2 regions of the Pseudomonas sp. GNP012 genome follow, and region 1 is predicted to be linked to the other one. Evidence: riboswitches for the same ligand, from Rfam matches in the RefSeq annotation. Region 1 holds a riboswitch; the other holds the start of a gene.
What was found. A riboswitch is a leader RNA that binds a small molecule or an ion and turns the genes downstream of it on or off. The one in region 1 is predicted to bind cobalamin.
Positions count from the first base shown of each region.

Region 2: it holds a riboswitch for cobalamin, as region 1 does, so the genes downstream of both, cobW (cobalamin biosynthesis protein CobW) here and cobO (cob(I)yrinic acid a,c-diamide adenosyltransferase) in region 1, are expected to answer to the same signal.

Region 1 covers NZ_JBTGUU010000001.1:3,634,870-3,650,246, forward strand. Annotated here, with positions in the region: gene ACXX83_RS16310 (cobyrinic acid a,c-diamide synthase CobB) at 1-1,025, opposite strand, end outside; gene cobO (cob(I)yrinic acid a,c-diamide adenosyltransferase) at 1,022-1,633, opposite strand; cobalamin riboswitch at 1,716-1,948, opposite strand; gene ACXX83_RS16320 (hypothetical protein) at 2,102-2,686, shown strand; gene ACXX83_RS16325 (PQQ-dependent sugar dehydrogenase) at 2,753-4,066, shown strand; gene ACXX83_RS16330 (O-methyltransferase) at 4,193-4,855, opposite strand; gene ACXX83_RS16335 (C40 family peptidase) at 4,874-5,410, opposite strand; gene ACXX83_RS16340 (C40 family peptidase) at 5,576-6,220, opposite strand; gene hda (DnaA regulatory inactivator Hda) at 6,442-7,146, opposite strand; gene ACXX83_RS16350 (AI-2E family transporter) at 7,377-8,450, opposite strand; partial or broken gene ACXX83_RS16355 (DUF2066 domain-containing protein) at 8,487-9,546, opposite strand; gene purM (phosphoribosylformylglycinamidine cyclo-ligase) at 9,933-10,991, shown strand; gene purN (phosphoribosylglycinamide formyltransferase) at 10,991-11,641, shown strand; gene ACXX83_RS16370 (DUF3108 domain-containing protein) at 11,650-12,363, shown strand; gene ACXX83_RS16375 (methyl-accepting chemotaxis protein) at 12,495-14,120, opposite strand; gene ACXX83_RS16380 (OsmC family protein) at 14,356-14,772, shown strand; gene ACXX83_RS16385 (pirin family protein) at 14,835-15,377, shown strand, end outside.
Region 2 covers NZ_JBTGUU010000001.1:1,952,478-1,967,854, forward strand. Annotated here, with positions in the region: gene ACXX83_RS08765 (ABC transporter substrate-binding protein) at 1-734, shown strand, start outside; gene ACXX83_RS08770 (DUF2970 domain-containing protein) at 741-959, opposite strand; gene metH (methionine synthase) at 1,153-4,863, opposite strand; gene ACXX83_RS08780 (fatty acid cis/trans isomerase) at 5,020-7,317, shown strand; gene nfuA (Fe-S biogenesis protein NfuA) at 7,551-8,135, shown strand; gene cobM (precorrin-4 C(11)-methyltransferase) at 8,276-9,022, opposite strand; gene ACXX83_RS08795 (cobalamin biosynthesis protein) at 9,107-9,520, opposite strand; gene ACXX83_RS08800 (CbtA family protein) at 9,517-10,224, opposite strand; gene ACXX83_RS08805 (CbtB domain-containing protein) at 10,236-10,427, opposite strand; cobalamin riboswitch at 10,550-10,775, opposite strand; cobalamin riboswitch at 10,971-11,182, shown strand; gene cobW (cobalamin biosynthesis protein CobW) at 11,285-12,355, shown strand; gene cobN (cobaltochelatase subunit CobN) at 12,359-15,377, shown strand, end outside.

The sequences.
Region 1 (15,377 bases):
AGTTCGGCACGAGTGCCCTCGACATCGGTCAGGGAGTCGAGCAGATACAGCATGCCACCACACTCGGCGAGCAAGGGTTTGCCAGCGGCGTGGTGCGCGCGGATCGCGTCGAGCATCGCGGTATTTTGTGCCAGCGCAACATGGTGCAGTTCCGGGTAACCACCCGGCAGATACAGGCTGTCCGCTTGCGGCAACGCACGGTCGCGGATCGGCGAGAAAAACGACAGCTCGGCGCCCATCGCCCGCAGCAAATCCAGGCTCGCACCGTAGGTGAACGCAAAGGCTTCATCACGGGCCACCGCAATGCGCACACCGGCCAACAGCGGTTCGGCGACGATGACATCGGGGGCGGCGAACTCGACTGCCGGTGGCAGCGCGACCTCGCAACTGCTGGCCAGGGCATCGGCTGCCGCATCGAGGCGCAGGTCGAGATCATTCAGTTCACTGGCTTGAACCAGCCCCAGGTGTCGGCTCGGCAGTTTAATCCCGGTTTCCCGGGACAGCGCGCCGTACCAGCGCAAGCCTTCAGTCAGGCTGCCTTCGAGCAGTTGCGCGTGGCGCAGCGTGCCGACGCGGTTGGCCAGCACGCCGGCGAACGGCAAGTCCGGCTGATAACGCGCCAGCCCCAGGGCCAGTGCGCCGAAGGTCTGGGCCATGGCGGTACCGTCGATCACACCCAGTACTGGCACACCGAAATGCCGTGCCAGATCGGCGCTCGACGGCGTACCGTCGAACAGCCCCATGACGCCTTCGATCAGGATCAGGTCGGCGTCAGCGGCGGCTTCCCACAGCAACCGGCGACTCTCCTGCTCGCCGACCATCCACATGTCCAGTTGATACACCGGCGCACCGCTGGCGCGCTCGAGGATCATCGGATCGAGAAAGTCGGGGCCGCACTTGAACACGCGAACTTTGCGCCCCTGATTGCGATGCAAGCGGGCCAGCGCCGCAGTAACGGTGGTCTTGCCCTGGCCGGAGGCCGGCGCGGCAATCAGAACCGCCGGGCAATGACGAGGCTGGTTCACAGCTCGACGCCTTTCTGCGCTTTGATCCCGGCCTGAAAGGCGTGTTTGATCATGCCCATTTCGGTGACCGTGTCGGCCATCTCGATCATTTCCGGCTTGGCGGCACGCCCGGTGACCACCACGTGTTGCATCGGCGGCCGGGCCTGCAAGTCGCTGAGCACCTGATCCAGATCGAGGTAACCGTGCTTGAGGGCGATGTTCAGCTCATCGAGCACCACCAGGCCGATGGACGGATCGCGCAGCAGTTCCCGGGACACCGCCCACGCCGCTTCGGCGGCAGCGATGTCGCGCTGACGGTCCTGGGTTTCCCAGGTAAACCCTTCGCCCATCACATGAAAACGCACCTGCTCGGGAAAGCGCCGGAAAAACAACTCTTCGCCGGTACTGTTGCGGCCCTTGATGAACTGCACCACACCGCATTGCATGCCGTGCCCCATGGCGCGGGCGAGCATGCCGAAGGCCGAACTGCTCTTGCCTTTACCGTTGCCGGTCAGCACCAGCAACAGACCACACTCGTTCGGGGAATTGGCGATGCGCTCGTCGATCACGGCTTTTTTGCGCTGCATGCGCGCCAGGTGGCGTTCGTCACGATCGGGGGTATCAGTCATGGGGGAGCTCTCCGTTGAGGCAGGAATAACGGCGGGCAGGCACAGCAATAGAAGGCAACAAGCCTGGCATCGCCCACCGTGATGCCGCTGGATGAATCAGGCCGGTCTCCGGGCTCATGAGTGGCGCAAAGCCAGACTGTGCGCCTTCCCGCATCGAATCGACACAGTGGCATCAGACACAGTTTTCACTCATTTACCGTTGCGGGGGCAGCGCCGGAATTGCGGTTCCTCGACCAACAGAAGAACTCGCTCACCGGCTTCCCTGTTTCACTCTGTCGACCCAAGTCACAGAGCACCTGAAACAAGCCGCGAAGGTTAGAGGGTTGGGGGTGGAGCGTCAATTAAAGCCGGGAGGCCAGCTGCCGAATAACTGTCGTCAATCAAAAAACTGACGTCAATCTTGTGCCTCACTCTCAGCAGTGATATCAAAGAGCCACAACCTCACAACACAATAACAAGGGTGAGCCCATGCAAGGCATGATCATCAGCAATCCAAAGCTGGAATTCCTGCGCCCTGTGCTCGAGCGCTGGTTCGAATGCATCGACCGCTATAACGCCGTGCGCGGTGATGGCGACACACCCTACTGGCACGACGAAAAAGCCAATCTCGGACTGTTGTCTGCCGCCGCCTGGATGGCCGAGATGGTCACACTGCAACAGACGCCTACCCGCAAGCAGACCGAAGAAGGCGAACGCAACAGCCGCGCCGACCTGTTCCTCGCCTCGCCCGAAACCCGCGCCTACATCCAGACCAGCCAGCGCTGGCCACGGGTCAACAGCCTCAATCTGACCCAGGCCCTGCTCGACATCGCCAGCGATGCAAAGCGCCTGAGCCACGCCAGCGACCTGAAACTCGGCTGCCTGTTCGTCGCCCCGCAAAAAGCCCAGCAAGGCGCGACACCGGAAGAACTCCAGGACATGGTCGACGACCTGCAAAAGGAACACACCTGCGCGGTCGCCTGGTATTTCCCGTATGCCTACCGCAAGTTGCGCAATGAAGCCGGCAACTATCACCCCGGCATTGCGGTGCTGTTCAAGGAAGCTCGTGGCTAGGGGTTGAACCATTGGACGACAACGCGTCTCTATGATTAGAACAAGGCATTCATAGGGAACACCCGTATGCGCACGCCCCCGCTCGTTCTCGTTATCGCGATCTGCGGAGGGCTCGCCGGTTGTAGTGAGACCGCCGGCCTGCAAGTCTCCGACGGCACCGGCCCTTCACCCCAACTGCCGCCCCCCAACAAAACCCTGATCCCGACTGTGAACATCGCCCCGGCCATCGGCTGGCCACAGGGCGCGAAACCCGTCGCCGCCGCGGGCACTCAAGTGGCCGCTTTTGCCGAAAACCTGGATCACCCCCGCTGGCTTTATGTACTGCCCAACGGCGACGTACTGGTGGCGGAAACCAACGCGCCACCCAAACCCGAAGACGGCAAAGGCATTCGCGGCTGGGTCATGAAGCAAGTCATGGGACGCGCCGGGGCCAGGGTGCCCAGCGCGAACCGCATCACCTTGCTGCGCGACAAGGACCACGATGGCGTCGCGGAAACCCGCACGGTGTTTCTGCAAAACCTCAACTCGCCCTTCGGCATGACCCTGGTCGGCAAGGACCTGTATGTGGCCGACACTGATCGCCTGCTGCGCTTTCACTATGAAAGTGGCGATACGCAGATCAAGTCGCCACCGGTCAAAGTGGTCGACCTGCCGGGTGGCCCGCTGAACCACCACTGGACCAAAAACGTCATCGCCAGCAAGGACGGTCGCAAGCTCTACGTCACCGTGGGCTCCAACAGCAACGTCGCGGAAAACGGCATGGACAAGGAAGAAGGTCGCGCAGCGATCTGGGAAGTGGACCGTGCCACCGGCCAGCAGCGGATCTTCGCCTCCGGCCTGCGCAACCCCAACGGCATGGCTTGGGAGCCGCGCAGTGGCGCGCTGTGGACCGCGGTCAACGAGCGGGATGAAATCGGCAGCGACCTGGTCCCGGACTACATCACCTCGGTCAAGGACGGCGCATTCTATGGCTGGCCTTACAGCTATTACGGCCAGCATGTCGATAGCCGCGTCGAGCCGCAAAACCCCGGTCTGGTGGCCAAGGCCATCGCTCCGGACTATGCCGTCGGCCCGCACACGGCATCACTGGGCCTGACCTTCGCTGAAAACAGCAAGCTGCCGCCGCCGTTCACCCAAGGGGCCTTCATCGGCCAGCACGGCTCCTGGAACCGTAACCCCCACAGTGGCTACAAAGTGATTTTCGTGCCGTTCAGCGCAGGCAAACCTGCGGGACAACCGATTGAAGTGCTCAGCGGTTTTCTCAACGAAAAGGAAGAAGCCATGGGCCGCCCGGTGGGCGTGGTGATCGACCGGCAGGGCGATCTGCTGGTGGCCGATGATGTGGGGAACAAGGTGTGGCGGGTGTCGGCTGCTAGATAACGTTATCACTGAAACATAAAAAACCTGTGGGAGCGAGCTTGCTCACGATGAGGCCAACACACTCAACATCCTGGTTGACTGACATGCCGCCATCGCGAGCAAGCTCGCTCCCACATGATTTCCAGCTCAACGCTTGCGACAAAGTGTGAGCCCGTCACCCAACGGCAACAACGACAGATCCACCCGCACATCATCCTTCAACGCCAGGTTGAGCGCCTGGATAGCCCGGGTGTCCGCGCTCTCGGGGCTGGTCTCAAGCACGCGCCCGCTCCACAGGGTGTTGTCGAACAGCACCAGCCCACCGACCCGCAGCAAACGCAGGGCATGCTCCAGATAACTCGGATAGTAGGCCTTGTCGGCATCGATGAACACCAGGTCGAACTGCTCGCCCCCACCTTGCCGCTCAAGATCGCCGAGGGTTTCCAGTGCGGGGGCCAGGCGCAGGTCGATCCGCCCGGTGAGTCCCGCTTCCTGCCAGTAGCGCCGTGCGATGGCGTTGTAGTCGCCGGGGATATCACAGCAAATCAGCGAACCTTCAGCCGGCAATGCCGCCGCCATGCACAGCGCGCTGTATCCGGTGAAAGTACCGACTTCGAGCAAGCGCCTGGCGCCTGTCAGCTTTACCAGCAAGGCGAGAAACTGTCCCTGCTCCGGCGCCACCTGCCAGCGCGCCATCGGCAGCGCCTGGGTCTCATCGCGCAAGCGCTTGAGCAGTGGTGTTTCGCGCAGGGAAACATCGAGCAGGTATTGATACAGGGCGTCGTCGAGATTCAGCGTACGAGCAGTCATGAGCAGCAGCTCCGGACGTTACGGGTTGCGCGCCAGATGTTCAGGCTGCAGAACACGCTTGGCGCTCAGGTAAGCCTTTTGCCAATACGCCTTGGACAGACTGTCGAGCTTCACGGTGCCGCCAGTGGCCGGCGCGTGGACGAAACGCCCTTCTCCCACGTAGATGCCGGCATGACTGACCTGGGAACCGCCATTGGTAGCGAAGAAAAGCAGGTCGCCAGTCTGCAGGCCTTCCTTGCCAACACTCGCCGCTTGCATGGAGATCATCTCGCGCGTGGTGCGCGGCAAGGCAATACCGGCTACATCGCGGTACACGTACGCGATCAGGCCGCTGCAATCAAATCCGGAATCCGGCGTGTTGCCACCCCAGCGATAAGGCGTACCCACCAGGCCGAGCGCGCGAAACAGCACGTCCTCCGCTTCGGGCGAAAACGCTTGTGGGGAACCAAACACGATGGGCGCGCGAACCACCGGCGCAGGAGGCGGTGTGCGGCTGGCGCAGGCACTGAGCAGCGCTGCGAAGAACATGATTGCGAGGCGGGCCGACGTCGTCATAAGCAGAACATCCTGATCTGGCTGCGGCTTTTTCTGCGGGGAGCGCAGAAAAGAAAACCGCCTGCGTAGGACGCAGGCGGTTTGCCATCATTTGTAGATCAAGATTCTAGCGGCTACACGACAAACTTCAAGTAAGACTTTAAGTTCGCCTTACAAAATGTCCGCTTATTTACGTGCAGTGACAATTGGCGACGTGTTAGGTGCCATCGCCAGGGCGCGCTTGGCCTCGATGAAGGTCTTGCTCCAGTAGCTGTCGCCCAGGCTATCGATGCGCACACCACCGCTGCGGCGGCTGCTGGAGTGGATGAACTGATTGTCGCCCAGGTAGATCCCGGCGTGACTGACGCGACCACGACGACCGTTGGTTGCGAAGAACAGCAGATCGCCCGGCTCAAGCTTGCTGCGCGAGACCAGCGGAGCGTCCACGTTGATCATTTCGCGGGTGGAGCGCGGCAGGTTCATGCCCGCTTCTTCGCGGAACAGGTAGCCGATGAAACCGCTGCAATCGAAGCCGGCTTCAGAAGTGCCGCCGAAACGGTAACGGGTACCGATCAGGGACATGCCGCGTTCGAGGATGCTGTCGGCCAGGACTGGAAGCTGGTAGGACTTGCCGCCAGCGAAGTCTGCGAGTTCTTTTTCGGTAGCCTTCTCTTCTTGGTAAAGAGCTTCCTGAAAGAGAGCGGAAGACTGGGCAGTGGCCGGGTTTTGAACCTGCTGTTGCTGCTGCTGGACCACTGGAGTGTGGGCAGCGCAACCGAACAACAGGGTGACGAGTGCGAGAGGCACGAGGGGTGCGAAGCGATTTAGCATGGGCACGACCGTGGCTGAAGTTGTAAAGAAGTCGAGACTATGCCCGCTATCGACCTCATTTGCAAATTCAATCAATCTTTTTGTGACTTATTGGTTTCTCGTTTACATCTAAGCGCTTAAGCCCATTTTAAACATACACGCGGCCTGCAACCTTGCAGGAAAGCGGATTTTCTGGCGCCTGAAATATGCCGAACTGGCTATAAGCCCCGGTTTCAGCGGGTCTACCAGCCGAGGGTTTCTTTCAAAAACGGGATTGTCAGCTTGCGCTGAGCCTGGAGGGAGGCCTGATCGAGGCGCTCAAGCAGCTCGAACAGTGCACTCATGCTGCGGGTGCCGCGAGTCAGGATGAAATGCCCGACCTCATCGGTCAGGTGCAGTCCGCGACGGGATGCGCGCAATTGCAGGGCACGCAATTTGTCTTCGTCGGACAGTGGGCGCATCTGGAAAATCAAGGCCAGGGTCAGGCGTGACTTGAGGTCCGCCAGCTTCACTGGCAATTCGCGCGGGGATGTCGACGCGGCAATCAGCAGGCGCCGGCCACTGTCGCGCAGGCGATTGAACAGATGGAACAGCGCCTCTTCCCAGTCCGCCTTGCCGGCAACCGCCTGCAGGTCATCGAGGCAAACCAGTTCGTACTGCTCAAGGTTATCGAGAATCTCGATACCGCGATCGAGCAGCTCGGCCAGCGGCAGATACACCGCAGGCTCTCCCAATTGCTCGAAGCGCAGGCAGGCCGCCTGCAACAGGTGCGTACGCCCTACCCCATCCTTGCCCCAAAGATAGATCAGGCTTTCGGTCCAGCCGGCGTCGGCTTCGCATAGCCGCTCGACATAGCCGAGTGCAGCGGCATTGGCGCCTGGGTAGTAGTTGATAAAGGTGGCGTCGTCACGCAGACGCACACCTAGGGGCAGCTGAATCGGTTTCATGCTGACTGAACAGTTCCAAAGGAACCGTTAGTGGCCTCTGTGTAAAGTTTGCGAAGTTTATACCCGTGAAGCGGGCCGCACAATGCGATAGACCACAAGCAAAATCAAAGGTTTGCGTTAACGCATCGGTTTTATGACAGTTTCTTTGGCGGTGCATGTAACAGTCGCGCTGTGTAATCAGGCTGGCCCGGCACGAACCCGGGCAGCCCGCCATCGCCCATCGACACCTTTTACCCCTGCGGTTCGTCGACGCCCCCGTAGATATCCGAATCCTTATACAAATCTTGCACATGGCGCACCAACACCATGATCACCGCGGCGACCGGCAATGCCAGCAGCACACCGGTAAAGCCAAACAGCTCACCCCCGGCCAGAATCGAGAAAATCACCGCCACCGGGTGCAGACCAATCCGGTCACCGACCAGCAACGGCGTCAGCACCATACCCTCCAGCGCCTGACCGACCATGAACACCGCGACAATGCCGAGCATCGGGTAAAGATCACCACCGAACTGGAACAGCCCTGCAATCAGCGCCGCACCGATGCCGATGATAAATCCCATGTACGGCACGATCGCTGCCAGACCGGCAATCAGGCCAATCAGCAAGCCCAGCTCCAGCCCGACCAGCATCAGGCCTGCTGCGTAGATCACCCCCAGGGCCACCATGACCAGCAACTGGCCACGAATGAACGCACCGAGTACTTCATGGCATTCACCCGCCAGCGATACCGCGCGCTCCTCACGATCACGGGGCAGCAGGTTGCGGACCTTGGCCATCATCAGGTCCCAATCGCGCAACAGATAGAAGCTCACCACCGGGATCAACACCAGATTCGCCAGCCAGCCAATCAACGCCAGCCCGGAGGCAGTGGCATGACTCAGTACCACGCCGACAACATCGGAGGTCTGACTCATATGCTCGCCGATGGCTGCCTTGAGCCGGTCGAACTTCCAGAAGCCCTCCGACAGGCCGAACTTCGATTGCGCCCAGGGCAGCGCCGTGTGCTGCAGCCAGTCAAGCATCTGCGGGGCCAGCTCATACAAACGAAACAGCTGCCGGGCGAGCAACGGCACCAGGACCAACAGCAGCGCGGTGAGGATCAATGTAAACAGGGCAAACACCGCCACTACACCCCAGGTGCGAGACAGTCCCGCCTTCTCCAGTCGATCCACCAGCGGGTCGAACAGATAGGCCAACAGCAGGGCCACCAGGAACGGCGTCAGGATCGGATGCAACAACCAGACAAAAACACAAAGCAGGACCACCCCGCCGAGCCAGAACCAACGCCGCGTATCGGCCATGAACCACTCCATTGCTTCTATATAAAGAGAGAAAAACTACCAGCGAAACCGCAGTTGCGGTGTCGGGGCAGGCGCAGGCGCCGGGGTAGGCACCGCACCACCGACGGCAGGCTGAACCGGCACTGCCGGAGTCGGTGCCTGAGCCGCCGGCGCTTCCTGCAACCTTGCCAGCGACAGTTGAGCACGCAACTGCTCGACGCTGCCATTGACCCGGTAGACGATCCGGTCGCCGTCAACGCTTTGCACGCGCCCGCCAAATGGCTCCAGCAAGCGCCCAAGGGACGCGTAGTGTTCAAGATTCATGCCTTGCACTTCCAGCAATTGCGCGCTTGAAGCACCGGGCTTGGCGACAAACCGCGGCGCCAGCCGCTCATTGACCGCCAGCATCACCGCATCGGCCACGGCGGCCTGATCGGCACCCTGCACGCTGCCTGCCTCTTTTTTATCTCCCAGCCACAATTGCCACTTGGCTTGCCACTGCCCGCCCTCCTCTTTGGCGTGTACCGCGAGCAGGGCGTCGGCGTTGTAGCGTTCCGATGCCGCAAGCAAAGGGCCGGAATCTGCGCCTTCCAGATTCGGTGCGGTCGCGACGATCTGTTCGTTCAGGTCCGCCAATGGCAAGCGCAATGGCAAGCCCCGGTGCTGGGCAGCCCGACGCAGCGGAGCCGCGCTGGCCTGGCCGTCGCCCACCAGGCTTGAACCCTCGGTGGAATCGTTGAGCCACCAGCCGAGGATCGACGGCCGATTGGCCCCCCCACATGGCCAGGCCGGCGCGGCGCAAGGCCTGTTCGGTGGTACCCGGGTCGAAATCGACTTTAAGGACCTCCGGCGGACCGGCTTCAAAGCCGTATTGGCTGATGATCTGTTGCGGTTCTTTACGAATGGCCGCCAGCCCCGGACTTTGAGCGGCCTTGGGGTCGCCGGTCAGGCGCAGCACCAAAGTGTCCAATGCACGTTGAGTCGCCTGCTCACGCTCCTCGGGCGACTGGCCATTCACCGGCTCGCGCACCTGATAAAGGCCTTTGACGGTTTCGGCTTGACTGACCAGGCTGACCACTGACAAACAACTCACAAGCAAGAATTTACAAAAACGCATGGAAGATTCCTGACGACAAGAGCGGCTGGAACAGACCGCATGAAGACGATCGAGCAAGGCTGTGACCATTGCCCGATGCAAAACATTCACACGTTCCGGGTAAGTTTTCGCACTGTCATAACGATAGACGGTTAATCGCGACACCTTATACAGCCAGGCAGGATGCCACCGACACCGCGCATCAACGGTTTTTTTTTAACGGATATGGCCCTGCTGTCGGCCTGAGGATGGCCGCTGCGGCTCAAGCCTGATAAAATCGCGCGCCTTCGCAGACCGGCAACAGCCGGGCAGTGTCCGAATAGCGCGCATGGTTCTCGCCTACGCAGCTTCGGCGCTCCCGACGGACTCGGTCGTTACCCAGAAATCCCCCCCTAAAGGCCTGGATCATGAGCAAGCAACCCTCCCTGAGCTACAAGGACGCCGGTGTAGACATCGACGCCGGTGAAGCATTGGTCGAACGCATCAAGAGCGTCGCCAAGCGCACTGCGCGCCCGGAAGTCATGGGCGGCCTGGGCGGTTTCGGCGCCCTCTGCGAAATCCCGGCCGGCTACAAGCAGCCTGTGCTGGTTTCCGGTACTGACGGCGTCGGCACCAAGCTGCGCCTGGCACTGAACCTGAACAAGCACGACAGCATCGGCATCGACCTGGTTGCCATGTGCGTCAACGACCTGGTGGTGTGCGGCGCAGAACCACTGTTCTTCCTCGACTACTACGCCACCGGCAAACTGAACGTCGACACCGCTGCCCAGGTTGTTACCGGCATCGGCGCTGGCTGCGAACTGTCGGGATGCTCGCTGGTTGGCGGTGAAACCGCTGAAATGCCGGGCATGTACGAAGGCGAAGACTACGACCTGGCCGGCTTCTGCGTCGGCGTCGTGGAAAAATCCGAAATCATCGACGGCTCCAAGGTTGCTGCCGGCGACGCCCTGCTCGCCCTCCCGTCTTCCGGCCCGCACTCCAACGGCTACTCGCTGATCCGCAAGATCATCGAAGTGTCCGGCGCCGACATCGAAAACACCCAGCTCGACGGCAAGCCGCTGACCGACCTGCTGATGGCCCCGACCCGCATCTACGTGAAGCCGCTGCTCAAGCTGATCAAGGAAACCGGCGCGGTCAAAGCCATGGCCCACATCACCGGTGGCGGCCTGCTGGACAACATCCCGCGCGTTCTGCCAAAAGGCGCTCAAGCCGTGGTTGACGTGGCGAGCTGGACCCGTCCGGCCGTGTTCGACTGGCTGCAAGAGAAAGGCAACGTCGAAGAGAACGAAATGCACCGCGTGCTGAACTGCGGCGTCGGCATGGTTATCTGCGTCGCTCAAGAGCACGTTGAAACCGCGCTGAACGTTCTGCGTGAAGCGGGCGAGCAGCCTTGGGTCATCGGCCAGATCTCCACCGCTGCCGAAGGCGCGGCTCAGGTAGAACTGAAGAACCTCAAGGCTCATTGATGTCTCAGACCTGTGATGTGGTGGTGCTGTTGTCCGGCACCGGCAGTAACTTGCAGGCCCTGATCGACAGCACGCGGACCGGCGACAGCCCGGTCCGCATCGCTGCGGTGATTTCCAACCGCGCCGACGCCTACGGCCTGCAACGCGCCAGGGACGCGGGTATCGACACCCGCACCCTGGATCACAAGGCTTTCGAAGGTCGCGAGGCCTTCGATGCCGCGCTGATCGAACTGATCGACGCCTTCAATCCCAAACTCGTGGTACTGGCCGGATTCATGCGCATTCTCAGCGCGGGTTTCGTACGCCACTATCAGGGTCGCCTGCTCAATATCCATCCCTCGCTGCTACCCAAATACAAAGGGTTACACACTCATCAGCGCGCGCTGGAGGCTGGCGACGCCGAGCACGGCTGCTCCGTGCACTTCGTCACCGAGGAACTCGATGGCGGACCACTGGTCGTACAAGCTGTAATACCGGTAGAGTTACAGGATTCGCCGCAGAGTCTGGCGCAGCGGGTCCATGTTCAGGAACACCTGATCTACCCGATGGCCGTACGCTGGTTTGCCGAAGGTCGTCTGGCCCTCGGCGAGCAAGGTGCTTTACTGGATGGACAGCTACTTGCGGCCAGCGGCCACTTGATTCGTAACTAGGAGATTTTATGCGTCGCGCCCTGCTCTTCGCTTGCGCTCTGCTCGCTTTGCCCTTCGCTCAGGCGGCAGAACTTCAACCCTTCTCCGCCAGCTACACCGCCGACTGGAAACAGCTCCCCATGAGCGGCACTGCCGAGCGCAGCCTCGAAAAAACCAGCGACGGCAAATGGAAACTGAGTTTCAAGGCATCGATGATGATTGCCAGCCTGTCCGAGGAAAGCACCCTGACCCTGGACAAGGACACGCTTCTTCCGGAGTCCTACCACTTTGAACGTGGCGGCCTGGGCAAGGCCAAGAAATCGGACCTGGATTTCGACTGGAACACCAAGATGATCACCGGCACCGACCGCGGTGACGCCGTCAAGCTCCCCCTCAACCGCGGCATGCTCGACAAGTCCACCTACCAGTTGGCTTTGCAACATGATGTCGCTGCCGGCAAAAAGACCATGAGCTATCAAGTGGTCGATGGCGGTGAAGTCGACACCTATGACTTCCGCGTGCTGGGCCCGGAAAAAGTCGACACCAAGGCCGGTCAGATCGATGCGATCAAGGTTGAGCGCGTGCGCGACCCGACGCAGAGCAAACGCATCACCGTAATGTGGTTCGCCAAGGACTGGGATCACCTGCTGGTCCGCCTGCAACAGGTCGAAACCGACGGAAAGGAGTACAACATCATGCTCCTGGACGGTAAGGTCAACGGCAAGACTGTCAAAGGCAGCTGATCCGGATCGACACGAAAAGCCCCGCCATCGCGGGGCTTTTTTTAATCAACAGATCGCAGCCTTCGGCAGCTCCTACATGGATCGCATAAACCTGTAGGAGCTGCCGAAGGCTGCGATCTGTTGATCTTCAATCAGACCGAAAACCGCGCCACCAGCGTGTTCAGGTCCACCGCCAACCGCGACAACTCCTGACTCGCCGCACTCGTCTGATTCGCTCCGGTCGAGCTCTGTTGCGCCAGGTCACGGATGTTCATCAAGTTGCGATCGACCTCCCGCGCCACCGCCGCCTGCTCCTCCGAGGCACTGGCAATCACGATGTTGCGCTCATTGATCACGGTGAATGCCGAGGCGATGTCTTCCAGGGCAACGCCCGCTGCTTTTGCCGCCTCCAGCGTCGAACGCGCCCGGGTGTTGCTCTGCTGCATCGAGCTGACAGCCAGATCGGTACCCTGCTGGATACCGGTGATCATCTGCTCGATTTCCCTGGTCGACTGCTGGGTCCGGTGCGCCAGGGCCCGCACCTCATCAGCCACTACCGCAAACCCGCGCCCGGCCTCCCCGGCTCGCGCGGCTTCGATCGCCGCGTTCAAGGCCAGCAGGTTGGTCTGTTCGGCAATCGCGCGAATCACGTCCAGCACGGTAGTGATGCCATACACCTTCTGCGCCAGATCTTCGACCTGAGCGACGTTGGTGGTGACATCTTCAGCCAGCGACTCGATCGACAGCACCGTCTGATGCACTTGTTCGCGGCCGTGTTGGGCAATGCGGTCGGACTCGCGCGAAGCTTGCGACGTTGCTGCGGCATTGCTCGCCACTTCCTCCACGGCGGCGGTCATCTGGTTGACCGCCGTGGCCGCCTGCTCGATCTCCAGGCTCTGCTGATGCAGGCCTCGGGTAGCGTCTTGCGTGACGCAACTGAGCTCTTCCGAAGCCGAAGCCAATTGACTGGATGAATCGGATATACGCCGGATGGTTTCGCGCAAACTCTGTTGCATGCTCTTGAGCGCGTGCAGCAGACGCGCGGGTTCATCCTTGCCGGAAATGGTGATGGCTGCAGTCAGGTCGCCGCCGGCGACCACCTCGGCCACTTTCAATGACTGTGACAGCGGCAACACGATGCTGCGCGTCAACAGCAGTGCCAGGCCAATGGTGATCAACGCGGTCACACCGATCATTACCCCGACCCAGACCCGCGACTGGCTGAACACCAGGCGACCCGCTTCGGTTGCCATATTGGCGTTGTGCCGATTGAGCTCGACCAGTTCCCTGAGCGCAACCGTGATTTCATCGGCCAGAGGATTCATCTCGCCATTGAGAATGGCCGCCGCCTCTTCCACCTGCCCCTGGGTAGCTTCGGCCATCACCTGACTCTGAAACTGCATGTACCTGGCCTCGGCGGCCTTGAAGCGGTCGAACAATACGCGCTCTTCAGGCAGCACGATCAACTTGTCATAACGTTGCTGAGCCTCTTCGAGAACGCTTTTGAGTTCGTTGATCTTGTTGACGTTCTGCGCCTGTACCTGCGGGTCGCGATTGATCAACAGACGCATGGTCAATGCTCGCAGCCGCAACATGTCCTGACTCATATCACCGACCGCCATGACACTGGGCAGCCAGTTGTCATCGACCTGATCGGACTGTGCCCGCATGTTGGACATTTGCAGCAGAGCGAACGCGCCCAAGCCAAAAACCATCAACGCCAACAGGCCAAAACCGAGACTCGCGCGCGGCGCAATATTGAGACTTCTGATACTCATTCCCCTGGTTCCTTCCAAAAGCGCTGCGTCAGGCAGCTGGTTCTTTAGACGGTATCGGACTGTTGAAAATTTGCGTAAGACGAAAAAGTGATATCAAAACAACATTACTGCTACGGTAACGATTCAGCGAAAAGACTCACCCGTACAAGAAAACCGGAACGCACATCCGGCACCATGCTCTATACCTTCAAGGTCTTTTTGATCGAACAAATATCTGTCGCTTGCGAGGTTTCCCATGACCGTTACCGTCAACACCGTTTCTGCCGAAGGCTTTCGCCACAGCGTACAAATCGATGACCATGAACTCTTCGCCGACGTTCCCGTCACAGCGGGCGGTGAAGGCAGCGCACCGGAACCGCACGACTATTTCGATGCCGCACTCGGCGCCTGCAAAGCCCTGACCCTCAAGCTCTATGCAAAGAAGAAGGACATCCCATTGACCGGTGTCGGCGTCGAGGTCAAGCGCGACAACAGCCTGGAACAGAAAGGCCAATACACGCTGCACGTCAAACTGACCCTCAAGGGTGTACTCACCGACGCCCAGCGCGACGAGCTGCACCGCGTGGCCGATCGCTGCCCGATCCACAAGCTGATGACCACGTCTGAAGTCAGCATCGAAACGCATTTGTCCGAAGGCGCCTTCAGCCAATAGCGGCAAGGGCTGCGCGAGCGGGTTATGCTCGAACGCATCGCCCGCTCAGCCTGGAACGCACCATGAACACTCCGCTCGTGATCCGCCCCCGCACCGAAGACGTCGAAGGTCAGCCGATCCTGCGTCCACTGCCATCCGCCAAGTGCCGCAGCGTCGGGCCATTCGTGTTTTTCGATCACATGCTGGAAACCCGTTATCCGCCGGGAAAAGGCATGAATATCCGCCAGCACCCACACATCGGCCTGTCCACCCTGACCTATTTGTTCCAGGGGCAAATCCAGCACAAGGACAGCCTGGGTTCCGATCAGGTTGTTGATACCGGCGATGTCAGCTGGATGACGGCCGGCAGCGCCATTGCCCACGTCGAACGCACGCCCGAGGCTCTCAAGGAGAGCGGCTTCACGATGCACGGTTTGCAGATATGGCTGGCATCGCCCAAGGAAAAAGAACAGGGGCCGGGGCATTACAGCCACCATCCGGCGTCCACCTTGCCAGTCAGCGAAAACCTGGGGGTGAAGATCCGCATGATTGCCGGGTCGGGCTTTTGCCTGGAGTCACCGGTGCCGGTGCTTTCTCCTACGTTGTACGCGGAACTGCACCTGCAA
Region 2 (15,377 bases), 1.7 Mb from region 1:
ATCAGATGAAGCTGATTGGCGCGCGGCCTGACAAGTATCCCGATTTGCTCGGCAGCCTGGTGCCCAATGATGAAGAGGGCGGCTACCTGATGCTCAAGGAATTGATCCGGCAGCACGGTCCGGTGGCCCTCGGCCAGACGATTGAGCTGCTGGCCTTTTCCGGTTTGAAGATCACCCCGTCTGCGCAGTATCGCGAAAAAGGCCTGCGGCGCGCCTTGGCCGAGCACCCAGAAGTGCGTTTGCGCCAGTTGGTGTACGGCGGCTGGACCCGGCAACGCGCCTACGAGCAGGCCAGGCTGTTGTTCAAGCGCTACCCGCAGACGTCGCTGGTCTGGGCCGCGAACGACGAGATGGCGCTAGGTGTGATGCAGGCGTATGTCGAGGCCGGCGGTGTGCCGGGCAAAGGCGTGCTGTTCGGCGCAATCAACAATTCACCCGCGGCGTTGCAGGCACTGCTGGACCGTCGCCTGAGTGTGTTGCTGGGCGGGCACTTCACTCTGGGTGGCTGGGCGCTGGTGCAATTGCATGACTACGATGAAGGCGTGGACATCAGCCAGTACGGCGGCCGTGACCGCCAGATTCCGTTGCTGCAGCTGATCGACCGGGCACAGGCCAGGCGACTGCTGGCGATGGGGGCCACCCAGGACTTCGGTGTGGATTTTCACAAACTCTCGGCCAAGGGGCGTCCCGCGTCCTGGCGTTACCCGTTCACCCTGCAAACCCTGATGCACTGAGCCGCGTCAAACCCCGGCCAGGAGTAGCACCAGCTTGACGATGCCGAACAACGTCAAGGCAAACACCACCGTGAACAGGATCCCCAGAATCACGAAATGACTGGGCTTGCCGTGCGTGAAATCACGGGCCCGGTTCTTCCCGCTCTGCACCCCGAACGCCGCCGCCATGACGCTGTGCAGCATTTGCCAGAAGCTCGGCGGCTTGTTGTCGGCCGGATCGTCCATAAAACCCTCGCCACGGATGTGTGTGAGGCAAGCATAGACAATACACAGCATGCACAAAACAAATGTGGGAGCGAGCTTGCTCGCGATGAGGCCGTAACAGTCGATATCCATGCGACTGTCAGTCCGCCATCGCGAGCAAGCTCGCTCCCACAGAGGTATGTGTTGGCCACAATATCGTGGTCAATAGAGCCGCTTAGTTGTCGTAACCCAGGTTCGGTGCCAGCCAGCGCTCGGTCACGCTCAACTCCTGGCCTTTGCGCGAGGTGTAGCTTTGCACCTGGTCTTTGTCGACCTTGCCCACGGCGAAGTATTGCGCCTGCGGGTGAGCGAAGTACCAGCCGCTGACCGCTGCCGCCGGGAACATGGCGTAGTGTTCGGTGAGGAACACGCCGCTGCGGCCTGCACGCATTTCTTCGGCCTCCGGATCGAGCAGGGCGAACAATTGGGCTTTTTCGGTGTGATCCGGGCAGGCCGGATAACCCGGTGCCGGACGGATACCGGTGTATTGTTCCTTGATCAGCGCTTCGTTATCCAGCACTTCATCCTTGGCGTAGCCCCAGTAGTCTTTACGCACCTGCTGGTGCAGCCATTCGGCGCAGGCCTCGGCCAGGCGGTCGGCCAGGGCCTTGACCATGATCGAGTTGTAGTCGTCGCCAGCGTCCTGGTAGGCCTTGGCCACTTCTTCGGCGCCGATGCCGGCGGTGGTGATGAAACCACCCACGTAGTCGGTCACTTCACTGTCCTTGGGCGCGACGAAGTCGGCCAGGGAGAAGTTCGGCTTGCCGTCGGTCTTGATGATCTGCTGGCGCAGGTGATGCAGTTTGGCCATTGGCTTGCCGTCATCGCCATAGAGCTCGATGTCGTCGTCATGCACCTGGTTGGCCGGCCAGAAGCCAAACACTGCGCGAGCACTGATCAGCTTTTCGTCGATCAATTTGCGCAGCATTTCCCTTGCATCGTTGTACAGCGAGGTGGCGGCTTCACCGACCACTTCGTCCTGGAGGATGCGCGGGAACTTGCCGGCCAGGTCCCAGGATATGAAGAACGGCGTCCAGTCGATGTACTCGGCCAGAACGTTGAGGTCGATGTTGTCCAGCACCCGCGTGCCGGTGAAAGTCGGTTTGACCGGCGTGTAGCTCGCCCAGTCGAACTGTGGTTTCTTGGCGATGGCCGCGCCATAGCTCAGGCGTTCGGTGCGGGCGCTGCGGTTGGCGGTGCGCTCGCGAACCTCGATGTAGTCCTGGCGGGTTTTCTCGACGAAACCGGCCTTGAGCTCCTTGGACAGCAACTGGGTCGCCACGCCCACGGCGCGGGAGGCGTCGGTGACGTAGATCACTGCGTCGTTGCTGTACTTGGGCTCGATCTTCACCGCCGTGTGCGCCTTGGAGGTGGTGGCGCCACCGATCATCAACGGCAGGTGGAAGTCCTGGCGCTGCATTTCGCGGGCAACATGGACCATCTCATCCAGCGACGGAGTGATCAGGCCGGACAGGCCGATGATGTCGCACTTCTGCTCCCTGGCCACCTGGAGGATCTTCTCCGCCGGGACCATCACGCCGAGGTCGACGATGTCATAGCCGTTGCAACCGAGCACCACGCCGACGATGTTCTTGCCGATGTCGTGCACGTCGCCTTTCACGGTCGCCATGAGGATTTTGCCCTTGGCTTCAGGCTTGTCGCCTTTTTCCAGTTCGATGAACGGGATCAGGTGCGCCACGGCCTGCTTCATCACGCGAGCGGACTTCACCACCTGGGGCAGGAACATTTTGCCGGCACCGAACAGGTCGCCGACGATGTTCATGCCGGCCATCAACGGGCCTTCGATCACTTCGATCGGGCGGCTGAAGGACAGGCGCGATTCTTCTGTGTCTTCGACGATGTGGGTGGTAATGCCTTTGACCAGCGCATGTTCCAGGCGCTTGTTGACGTCCCAGTTGCGCCACTCTTCGGTCTCGGCTTCCTTGACGCTGCCGTCGCCCTTGTACTTGTCGGCGATGGCGAGGAGGGCGTCGGTGCCTTCCGGGGTGCGGTTGAGGATCACGTCTTCGACGGCGTCGCGCAGTTCCACCGGGATCTGGTCGTAGATCTCCAGTTGCCCGGCGTTGACGATACCCATGGTCAGCCCGGCGCGGATTGCGTAGAGCAGGAACACCGAGTGGATCGCCTCACGCACCGGGTTGTTGCCACGGAACGAGAACGATACGTTGGACACGCCACCGGAGGTCAGCGCATACGGCAGCTCGTCACGGATGTAGGCACAGGCGTTGATGAAATCGACGGCGTAATTGTTGTGCTCTTCGATACCGGTGGCCACGGCGAAGATGTTCGGGTCGAAGATGATGTCTTCCGGCGGGAAGTCCACTTCATTGACCAGGATGTCGTAGGAGCGTTTGCAGATTTCCTTCTTGCGCGCTTCGGTGTCGGCCTGGCCGGCTTCGTCGAAGGCCATCACCACGACCGCGGCGCCGTAGCGCTTGCACAGTTTGGCGTGGTGAATGAACTGCTCGACGCCTTCTTTCATGCTGATCGAGTTGACGATGCCCTTGCCCTGGATGCATTTGAGGCCGGCTTCGATCACTTCCCACTTCGAGGAGTCGATCATGATCGGTACGCGGGAGATGTCCGGTTCGCCGGCAATCAGATTGAGGAAGGTCACCATGGCCTTCTTCGAATCGAGCATCCCTTCGTCCATGTTGATGTCGATCACCTGGGCACCAGCCTCGACCTGCTGCAGGGCGACTTCCAGGGCTTCGGTGTAGTTGTCCTCGCGGATCAGCCGGGCGAACTTGGCGGAACCTGTGATGTTGGTGCGCTCGCCGACGTTGACGAACAGCGAGCTGCGATCGATGGTGAAGGGTTCCAGGCCCGAGAGGCGGCAAGCCTTGGGAATGTCCGGGATCTGGCGCGGCGCATAGCCGGCCACGGCCTTGGCGATGGCTTCGATGTGGCCCGGCGTGGTGCCGCAGCAGCCGCCGACAATGTTGAGGAAGCCGCTTTGAGCGAACTCTTCGATGACCTTGGCGGTTTGCGACGGCAGTTCGTCGTACTCGCCGAATTCGTTCGGCAGGCCGGCGTTCGGGTGCGCCGACACGTGGGTGCCTGCCTTGTTCGACAGCTCTTCGAGGTACGGGCGCAACTCGCTGGCGCCGAGGGCGCAGTTCAGGCCAACGGAAATCGGCTTGGCGTGGGCCACGGAGTTCCAGAAGGCTTCGGTGGTCTGGCCCGACAGGGTGCGGCCCGAGGCGTCGGTGATGGTGCCGGAAATCATGATCGGCAGTTCGACGCCCAGTTCTTCGAACACGCCCTGCACGGCGAAGATCGCGGCTTTGGCGTTGAGGGTGTCGAAGATGGTTTCGATCAGGATCAGGTCGGCGCCGCCCTCGATCAGGCCTTTGGTGGATTCGGTGTAGTTTTCCACCAGTTCATCGAAGGTCACGTTGCGGTAGCCGGGGTTGTTCACGTCCGGGGACAACGAGCAGGTGCGACTGGTAGGACCGAGCACGCCGGCGACGAAGCGCGGTTTGTCCGGGGTTTCCAGGGTCTTGGCGTCGGCGACCTTGCGTGCCAGGCGAGCGCCTTCTACGTTTAATTCATACGCCAGACCTTGCATGCCGTAGTCGGCCAGGGAGATCTGGGTGGCGTTGAAGGTATTGGTTTCCAGAATGTCGGCGCCAGCGTCGAGGTAGGCTTTCTCGATGCCGCCAATCACGTCCGGACGAGTCAGTACCAACAGGTCGTTGTTGCCTTTGACATCGCTCGGCCAGTCAGCGAAGCGTTTGCCACGGTAATCCTGCTCTTCGAGCTTGTAGCTCTGGATCATCGTGCCCATACCGCCATCGAGAATCAGGATGCGCTCTTTGAGGGCGTGCTTGAGAGCTTGAAGGCGAACGCTGCGATCGGACATTTGGACTACTCGGTAAGACCATGACGAAGGGCCGGGATGATAGCAAACCTGTGCGCTTTTAGAGCATGACTCGGTTTTGCATGAATATCGTTCATGTTGGCAGGCATGGCAGACCGGTAGAATCGCGGCGTTTTTTCAGGATCCGGGACCAGGGACATGTCTTATCGCTTCGTCATCAGCAGTGTGTTGATGCTTTTAAGCTGGGGCGCTGCGGCGCAAAGTCCGGCGAACTCCTCTGCCATTTCCTACAGTCGAGACATTCAACCGATCTTCACTGAAAAGTGCGTGGCCTGCCACGCTTGCAACGACGCTGCCTGTCAGCTCAACCTGGGCAGCGGCGAAGGCGCGGCACGCGGCGCGACGAAAGTCCCGGTTTACGACGGTGACCGTACTAAAGCGGTGGCGCCGACGCGGCTGTTTCTGGACGCCTCCGGCAAAGCCGCCTGGCAGCAAAAGGGCTTCTTTTCGGTGCTTGATGCCCAGGGCAGCCAGGCCTCATTGATGGCGCGGATGCTGGAACTGGGCCACAACACCCCCTTGCAACCTAACGCCAGGCTGCCGCAAGACATCGTCCTGGGTCTGAACCGGGAGAACATGTGTTCCATGCCCGCGCAGTTCGATGGCTACGCCGCTTCGCACCCGAAAGAAGGCATGCCGCTGGCGGTGACCGGGCTGACCGACCAGCAGTACCAGACGCTGCAACGCTGGCTGGCCGCAGGCGCACCTATCGATCAGCAGGCCCTGGCCCCGAGTGCGCAAGAAGCGCTGCAAGTAATCCAGTGGGAAAACCTGCTCAATTCGCCGGGCGCCCGGCAAAGCCTGGTGGGGCGCTGGCTGTATGAGCACTGGTTCCTCGCCCATCTTTACTTCAAGGAGGGTGAACCCGGGCATTTCTTCCAGTGGGTGCGTTCGCGCACGCCGACCGGCCAGCCGATTGACCTGATCAATACCCGGCGTCCCAACGATGATCCAGGCTCGGAGTTTTACTACCGCTTGTGGCCGGTGCAGGGCGTGATCGTGCACAAGACCCATATCTCCTATCCCCTGAGTGCGGCGAAGCTGGCGCGTGTCAAATCCCTGTTCTACAGCGGCAACTGGGAGGCCAATGCATTGCCGGGCTACGGGCCGAAGAGCCGGGCCAACCCCTTTACCACCTTCGAAGCGATTCCGGCCCAGGCGCGCTACCAGTTCATGCTCGATAACGCCGAGTACTTCGTGCGCACCTTTATCCGTGGGCCAGTCTGTCGTGGGCAGATCGCCACGGACGTGATTCGCGATAACTTCTGGGCGCTGTTCCAGGCACCTGAACACGACCTCTACATCACCGACCCGAACTATCGCGGGCAAGCCACGCCCCTGCTGGCGATGCCAGGGCAGAATGATGATGTCGGCAGCGTCCTGACCCTGTGGCATGACTACCGCGACAAACGCAACGAATACGAGGCCCTGCGCCGCGATAGTTACGCAGACTTGCCCGCGCCGAGTTGGTCGACCCTGTGGGCCGGCAACGACAACGCACTGCTGAGCATCTTTCGCCATTTCGACAGCGCCTCAGTGACCAAAGGCCTGATCGGCGAAGTGCCGCAGACGATGTGGCTGTTCGACTATCCGCTGCTGGAGCGCACCTACTACCAACTGGCAGTCAATTTCGATGTGTTCGGCAACGTGTCCCATCAGGCCCAGACGCGCTTGTATTTCGACCTGATCCGTAACGGAGCCGAGCAGAATTTCCTGCGTCTGATGCCCGCCGATTCGCGGGAGGGCTACCTCGACGACTGGTATCAGAACAGTGGCAAATTCAAGATGTGGCTGGACTACGAGTCCATCGACGATGACAAACCGACCGCGCTGAAGCTTGATCCGCAGGATCCCAAGCGCGATTTCGCCCGGCAATTGCTGACCCGTTATGGCGACCTCAATGCCAGGCCCGACCCGATCAACCGCTGCGACGGCGCCTACTGCTCGCGGCCGAACATTGATCCGGATCTGCAAAATGCCGAGCAGGTGTTGAGCCGCCTGACCTCGCGTCCGGCGGCGGGGTTGAGAGTGATTGATCAACTGCCGGAAGCGACCATGCTGCGAATCGAAACCGGCAGCGGCAAGCGAGAGGTTTACAGCCTGCTGCGCAACCGGGCCCACAGCAACGTGGCGTTCCTGCTTGGCGAATCGCTGCGCTATCAGCCGGGGCTCGATACCCTGACGATTTTCCCGGGTGTGCTCAGCAGCTACCCGAACTTCATGTTCAACATTCCGGCCGGGCAAGTGCCGGCGTTTGTGGATGCGATGGAGAACGCCAAGGATAGCGACAGCTTTGAGAAAATCGTCGAACGTTGGGGAATACGCCGCAGTCATCCGCAATTCTGGCTATATTTCCATGACCTGAGCCGCTACATCCAGGAGACCGATCCGGTGGAAGAGGGCGTGCTGGACATGAACCGCTTCGAGAACCTCTGAAACACCGCTGATCCCCTGTGGGGGGGCTTGTGGCGAGGGGGCTTGCCCCCGTTGGACTGCGCAGCAGTCCCATTTTCTGGGGCCGCTTCGCGACCCAACGGGGCGGTGCGGCGTTCCGACAAGCCCCCTCGCCACACAAGCCCGCTCCCACAATTCTTTCCCGACAAAAATACTGGGACTTTGTCCGGCGCGCCGATTGGCGTAAACTGCGCCCAAGCCTGCGAGGAGTTTCCATGACCGCTATTACCATTACCGACGCCGCCCACGATTATCTGGCTGATCTGCTCTCCAAGCAGAACACCCCGGGCATCGGCATCCGCGTCTTCATCACCCAGCCTGGCACCCAGTACGCCGAAACCTGCATTGCCTACTGCAAGCCGGGCGAAGAAAAACCCGAAGACACCGCGCTGGGGCTGAAAAGCTTCACCGCCTACATCGACCACTTCAGCGAAGCCTTCCTGGACGATGCCGTTGTCGACTACGCCACCGACCGCATGGGCGGCCAGCTGACCATCAAGGCGCCAAACGCCAAAGTACCGATGGTCAACGCCGACAGCCCGGTCAACGAGCGCATCAACTACTACCTGCAAACCGAAATCAACCCGGGGCTGGCCAGCCACGGCGGTCAGGTCAGCCTGATCGACGTGGTCGAAGACGGCATCGCCGTCCTGCAGTTTGGCGGTGGTTGCCAGGGCTGCGGCCAGGCCGACGTGACGCTCAAGGAAGGCATCGAGCGTACCCTGCTCGAGCGTATTCCCGAGCTCAAGGGCGTTCGCGACGTGACCGACCACACGCAGAAAGAAAACGCCTACTACTAAGGTGTTCACTGCAAAATAAAAAAACGGCGCCCCGTGAGCGCCGTTTTTTATGAGTTAAATTCGCTGAAGCCTTCGCGAGCAGGCTCGCTCCCACAGTTGACCATATCCAATGTGGGAGCGCGCCTGCTCGCGAAGGGGCCTTATGGGCGATAGAGATGCGCATGCCCCGCGCGATACAATGACGATTCGCTGAAATGATCACTGCCCAGCACCCGTCCCACCAGAATCAACGCCGTGCGCCGAAACCCTTTGGCGGCAACCTTCCCGGCAATGTCCTCAAGCGTTCCCGTTACCCAGTCCTGATCCGGCCAGCTCGCGCGGTGAACCACCGCAATCGGGCAATCGGCGCCGTAATGCGGCAGCAGTTCCTCAACGATCTTCGGCAGGTGATTGACCCCCAAATGAATCGCCATGGTCGCGCCGTGCTGCGCCAGACTGGCGAATTCCTCTCCGGGTGGCATGGCGGTTTTGTCGGCGTAGCGAGTCAGGATCACGCTTTGTGAAACGTCCGGCAGCGTCAGTTCAGCACCCAGAAGCGCTGCGCAAGCGGCGGTGGCCGTCACGCCCGGGACGATTTCGAACGCAATGCCCAGCTCACGCAGACAGCGAATCTGTTCGCCAATGGCGCCATACAGGCTCGGATCGCCGGAGTGTACCCGGGCCACGTCCTGGCCTTTGGCGTGGGCGGCCTTGAACAGGTCGATGATCTGTTCAAGGTGCAGTTCGGCGCTGTTGACTACCTGCTCGGCACAATGACCTTCCAGTACGGCGGCTGGCACCAGCGAGCCGGCATAAATGATCACCGGGCAACTGCGAATCAGCCGCTGGCCCTTGACGGTAATCAGTTCGGGGTCGCCGGGACCTGCGCCAATGAAGTAGACGGTCATCGTCGGTTCCTGTGGGGATAAAAGGGGCTGAACAGGGCTTCAGATGAAGAATGTTCATGATCGAGGCGGGGATTATCGGGGATTTTATGCCGCACCGGCCAATGCCAGGGTTGCCTGGGCATATTTCTGTCGGGGAATCAGCAGTTTTGCCGGGGCCTGGGCCAGTTGTTCGGCCAGGGCCAGCGCGGCGCTTTCCGCCACGCCGTAGCAACCGGTGCGTTCAAACGCTATTTGCGATTGATGGCTGAGTTGCGGCTCATAGGGGGCCAGTTGCTCGCTGCTGAAGTACATCAATTCCAGGCCAAGCTGCTGGGCCAGTTCGATCAGTGCAGGTTCGTCGCGCTTCGAATCGATGCTGGCCAGGGCCTTGATTTCATGGCGCGCAATCTGGTGCGCCTCCAGTGCCTGGTCGAGCAGCGCCAGCAGGGTGCTGACGGGGCAGCCCTTTTGACAGCCCAGGCCGACCACCAGGGTCGGCGCAGTGCTGACGTCAGTCATGCGTGGTATTGGCCATCGCTTTTGCGACGGAACAACCAGGCGCTGATCAGGCCCAGGGCCAGCCAGAACGCCACGTTGGTCAGTTGCGAAGCGATTTTGAATTGGGTTTCCAGTGCCTCCGGAGCGAGCATCGAATGCACTTGCGGTTGCGGTGCGCCAATCACATGGGGAACTGCAAGGATTGCCGCGCCGAGGACTTTCATCAGCCAGTGACGGCTGAAAACGATCAGTGCGATACCGACGGCGGTGCAGGCGGCGGTACCGATCCACCACAGTTGCCGTTGTGCCAGATCGGCGGCGGCAGTGCCGGGCAATTCAGGTGGCAGGCCGAGGGTCGGCGCGAGTACGAAGGTCGCATAGCCGGCCAGACCCCAGAGCAGGCCCTGGGAGGTTTTGGTCGGCGCACGCAAGGTGTACAGGCCGGCCAGCATCAGCGCGAAACCGACAGCCACCACCAGATTGCCGCCAGTGGTCGACAGCACGCGCTGCCAGCCGTCTTCCGGCTCCCAGGCTTCGGCGTCGTGGGTGTGGGCAGCCATCGCGCCATCGGCGTGTTCATGCATTTCAACGGCCGCCGGTTCAGCTTTTTCGTAGGTTTCGGCCTGCAGGATCAGGGGGGCGACCCAGAAACTTTGCAGCAGGGTCAGCAACAGGGCGGCCAGCAGCCCGCTGAAACCTGCGGTTTGCGCAATACGCTTGATCATGTCAGCAGGTCTCAATGGCACGGGAACGCGGAGCTGTGACGGGTATCGTGGGCGGCATTGTGCACCGCTTCGATGTGCGAGAAACCGGCGAAATACACAAGGCTTGCGCCCAGGATCGACGCGCAGACGGCGGCGGTCAGACGTTGAGTCAGGGTAGAAGTGGTGCTGGCTGTAGTGTGGCCGGTGCTGCTGATGATCGACATGGCGTTTCCCTCTGGTCTGTCAGCGGGGAATCAAGAGCGCATGCAAAAACCTGCACGACCAGGCGCGCAGGGTTTCAAACAGCGCCCGCCCACCGCGGGTTTGTTGTTTCAGTGATCGTTATGGTCACTTTATGTTGCGGGCCGGTCTCCGGGCTCACGAGGGGCAAAGGCTTGGGCCTGATCCTGCAAGCATCACCTTCCCATGCCGTAGTGGCACAGTGGATCTGATGCTTCGCTCGCTTACCGTTGCGGGGGCAGCACCGGACTGACATGGCTTTAGAGTAAAGCACATGATTCACCGGTTTCCCGTTTCACCCTGTGAAGGGCACCCGTAACAAGATGCGTAGGAGAGCATGGGCGAGGGTTGGGCGTCAATTGGCAAGGGTTCTCAACTGGAAACCGAGTCGCTTTCTTCGCGAGCAAGCCCGCTCCCACACTTGACCCTTTTCCTCTGAAAGAACCCGATCAAATGTGGGAGCGGGCTTGCTCGCGAAGGGCACACCGCAGAAGTCACGTGAACATTGACCCGCCCCAATACCATGCGTAGCCTTGCGCTTTCGAGGTTCTTCGGCGTTTGTCGAAGCTAAGAAGGGAACGCGGTCAATGCCGCGGCTGCCCCCGCAACTGTGAACGGTGATGTTCGTTGCCACGCCACTGCAGGCCCAATCCATGAGGCCGGCGGGAAGGCGCAGCGAATGCCAGGCTCAAGCCGGCACACCGTCAGCCAGGAGACCTGCCTCGACACAGATTCTCACTTTCAACCGGGCGGGGTGATCCGGTGGCGAACTCTTCAGGCACGCGCATCTGCGTTGCCCGTTGTCGTCCCGTATGCCCGCCACCTAGCCATAGGGCATCCGATGAAAACACTGGCCAAACTTCCCGTCACCATCGTCACAGGCTTTCTTGGCTCGGGTAAAACCACGCTGCTGCGGCACATGCTCGACAACGCCCAGGGGCGCCGCATCGCAGTGATCGTCAACGAGTTTGGCGAGCTGGGCATCGACGGCGAAATCCTCAAGCAGTGCTCCATCGGTTGCACCGAAGAAGAAGCCAACGGCCGTGTGTATGAACTGGCCAACGGCTGCCTGTGCTGCACTGTCCAGGAAGAATTTTTCCCGGTGATGCGCGAACTGGTGGCTCGTCGCGGCGATCTCGACCACATCCTCATCGAAACGTCGGGCCTGGCCCTGCCAAAACCGCTGGTCCAGGCTTTCCAGTGGCCGGAAATTCGCAGTGCCTGCACCGTTGACGCGGTGATCACCGTGGTCGACAGCCCGGCCGTGGCCGCCGGCACCTTCGCCGCCTTCCCGGACCAGGTCGATGCCCAGCGCAAACTCGACCCGAACCTGGACCACGAATCGCCATTGCACGAGCTGTTTGCCGACCAACTGGCCAGCGCCGACCTGGTGATTCTCAACAAATCCGACCTGATCAACCCGGCCGACCTGGCCCGCGTGCGCGTGGAAGTCGCCGAAGAGTTGCCGCCAGCGGTGAAAATCATCGAAGCCAGCAGCGGTCGCCTGCCGCTGGACGTGCTGATTGGCCTGGGTGCCGGCTCCGAAGAACACATCGACAGCCGCCACAGCCACCACGACCATCATCACGATGGCGACGATGATCATGACGACCACGATCACGACGCCTTCGATTCGATCTCCATCGAATTGCCGCAAGCCGACGAAAGCCTGCTGATGGACGCGCTGACGCAACTGGTGGTCCAGCACGGCATCCTGCGGGTCAAGGGTTTTGCAGCAATCCCGAACAAACCGATGCGCCTGCTGATCCAGGGCGTGGGCACGCGTTTCGACAAGCACTTCGACCGTCAGTGGGGCGCCGAAGAGGCGCGTATCACCCGTCTGGTGCTGATCGGCCAGGAACTCGACGCCGCCGTTCTCGAAGCGCAATTGCGCGCTGCGCTCAGCGTGTAAGCCATGCACCTGCTCAGGACCCAGCCCGGCGGTTTCGTGTCGGATGACAACATCGCCGACCTTGGACAAACCCCCGCCGAGCTGGTGGTCCTGTGCAGCGGCGACTCCAGCCTGGCGCTGCTCGCCGAGGCGGCGCAGCAGTTGCCCGAGGATTACCCGAGCCTGCGCCTGGCCAACCCGATGCAGGTGCAGAACCATGCCTCGGTCGATTTGTACGTCGATGAAGTGCTGCGTCACGCCAGGGTGATCCTGATTTCGCTGCACGGCGGCATCGCCTATTGGCGTTACGGCATCGAGCGCCTGGTCGAGCTGTCCCAGCGCGGCGTGCAGGTGATTCTGGTGCCGGGCGATGACCGCCCGGACCCGGAGCTCAGCGACCTGAGTACCGTCGGCGCCGCGGACCGCGACCGGCTCTGGCAGTTTCTGCGTCAGGGTGGCATGGGCAACGCCCTGGATTTCTTCCGCTGCCTGGCCAACCGCTGGCTGGCCCGCGATTACACCTGGGGCGAGCCGCAGACCCTGCCACGTACGGCGATCTACCATCCGCACAAACATTCTGCCGCACTGAGCGACTGGCAAGCCGACTGGCGCGCCGATCAACCGGTGGCGGCGGTGCTGTTTTACCGCTCGCATTTGCAGGCGGCGAACACCGCTTTCATCGATGTTTTCTGCCAACGCTTGCAGGCAGCGGGTTTGAATCCGTTGCCGATTGCGCTGGCCAGTTTGAAGGAGCCCGGCTGCCTCGGCGCGGTCGAAGATTGGCTGGATGAATCAGGTGTCTCAGTGATCCTGAACACCACCGGCTTCGCCCAGTCCAGCCCCGAAGCGCCACACCTGCGACCGTTCCGTCGCAATATTCCAGTGATCCAGGCGATTTGTGCCCAGGACAACGAACCGGGTTGGCGCGCCAGTGAACAGGGGCTTGGCCCGCGTGATCTGGCGATGCACATTGCCTTGCCGGAGCTGGACGGGCGCATCATCAGCCGTCCGATCAGCTTCAAGGACCTGGCGTGGCGCAGTGAGCGCAGCCAGTCGGATGTGGTCTGCTACCGGCCGCAACCGGAGCGCATGGACTTCGTTGCCGAACTGGCGCGACGCTGGGTCGAACTGGCGCGGGTGCCAAACGCCGAAAAACGCATCGCCTTGATTCTCGCCAATTACCCGACTCGCGACGGGCGCATCGGCAATGGCGTCGGCCTCGACACTCCGGCCGCCGCACTGAATATCCTGCGGGCGCTGCATGCTGAAGGTTATCCGTTGCCGGCGCAATTGCCGGACAGTGGCACCGCGCTGATCCAGCAGTTGCTGGGCGGTGTCAGCAACGATCTCGATACCCTGGACTTGCGTCCGTGCCAGCAAAGCCTGGCAATGGACGACTATCTGACGATGTTCAATGCCCTGCCCAAAGCCAATCGTGCGGCGGTGCTCGAACGTTGGGGCGCGCCGGAAAACGACCCGATGTGCCGCAGTGCACGGATGATGATCGCCGGCCTGCGCTTTGGCCAGACCTTCGTCGGCATCCAACCGGCGCGGGGTTATCAGGTCGATCCGAGCGCGGTGTATCACGCCCCGGACCTGGTGCCGCCCCACGGCTACCTGGCGTTTTACTTCTGGCTGCGCCACACCTATGGCGCCCATGGCGTGATTCACGTCGGCAAGCACGGCAACCTCGAATGGCTGCCGGGCAAGGGCGTGGGGCTGTCGGAAAACTGCTGGCCGGATGCGCTGCTCGGGCCGCTGCCGAACATCTATCCGTTCATCGTCAACGACCCGGGCGAGGGCGCCCAGGCCAAGCGGCGCACCCAGGCGGTGATCATCGATCACCTGATGCCACCGCTGACCCGCGCCGAAACCTATGGCCCGCTGCGCAACCTCGAACTGTTGGCCGACGAGTATTACGAAGCGCAGTTGCTCGATCCGCGCCGCGCTCGGGAGTTGCAGCGCGACATCCTGCAACTGGTGCGTGACTCGCACATCGACCGTGAACTGCAGCTGGACGAGCAACTCGACAGCGATACCGACGCAGCGATCTGGTTGCCGCGACTCGACACTTACCTGTGCGACTTGAAAGAGTCGCAGATCCGCGATGGTCTGCACGTGTTCGGCGAATCGCCCACCGGTCGCCTGCGTATCGACACCTTGCTGGCGTTGTTGCGCATTCCACGGGGCGATGGCCGAGGAGCGCAATCGAGCCTGCTGCGGGCGCTGGCCAAGGCGTTTGCGCTGGGGTTTGACCCACTGGATTGTGCGCTGGGCGAGCCATGGACCGGGCCGCGTCCCGAGTCTCTTTTGCTTATCAGTGACGAGATTTGGCGCACGGCGGGCGATACCCGCGAGCGCCTGGAGCTGTATGCAGCGCAGTTGATTTCGGGCGTGTTGAATGACCCCTGTGGGAGCGGGCTTGCTCGCGAATCGGTGGACCATTCAACATTGATGTCGCTTGACCCACCGCTTTCGCGAGCAAGTCCGCTCCCACAGGAGGCAGGTTGGGCTGAAGTGAGTGCCATAATCGACAGCCTTCGCGAAGTAGTTGCCCCGCGCCTGGACGCCTGCGGCCCAGCGGAAATGCGCGGTCTGCTCGATGCCCTCAGCGGTCGCTTCGTCCCGGCCGGCCCCAGCGGTGCGCCGAGTCGCGGTCGTCTGGACGTGCTGCCCACCGGGCGTAACTTTTACTCGGTGGACGTGCGCAATTTGCCGACCACCACGGCGTGGCGCATCGGTTTCCAGTCGGCCAGCCTGATTCTGGAGCGGCACCTGCAGGACCACGGCGATCATCTGCGCCAGCTCGGCCTGTCGGTGTGGGGCACCGCGACCATGCGCACTGGCGGCGATGACATCGCCCAGGCGATGGCGTTGATGGGTGTGCGTCCGGTCTGGGCCACCGGCAGTCAGCGGGTCGACGATTTCGAGATTCTGCCGTTGAGTTTGCTCGACCGCCCTCGGGTCGACGTGACCTTGCGCGTGTCCGGTTTCTTCCGCGATGCCTTTGCCAATCTGATCCGCCTGTTTGACGCGGCGGTGC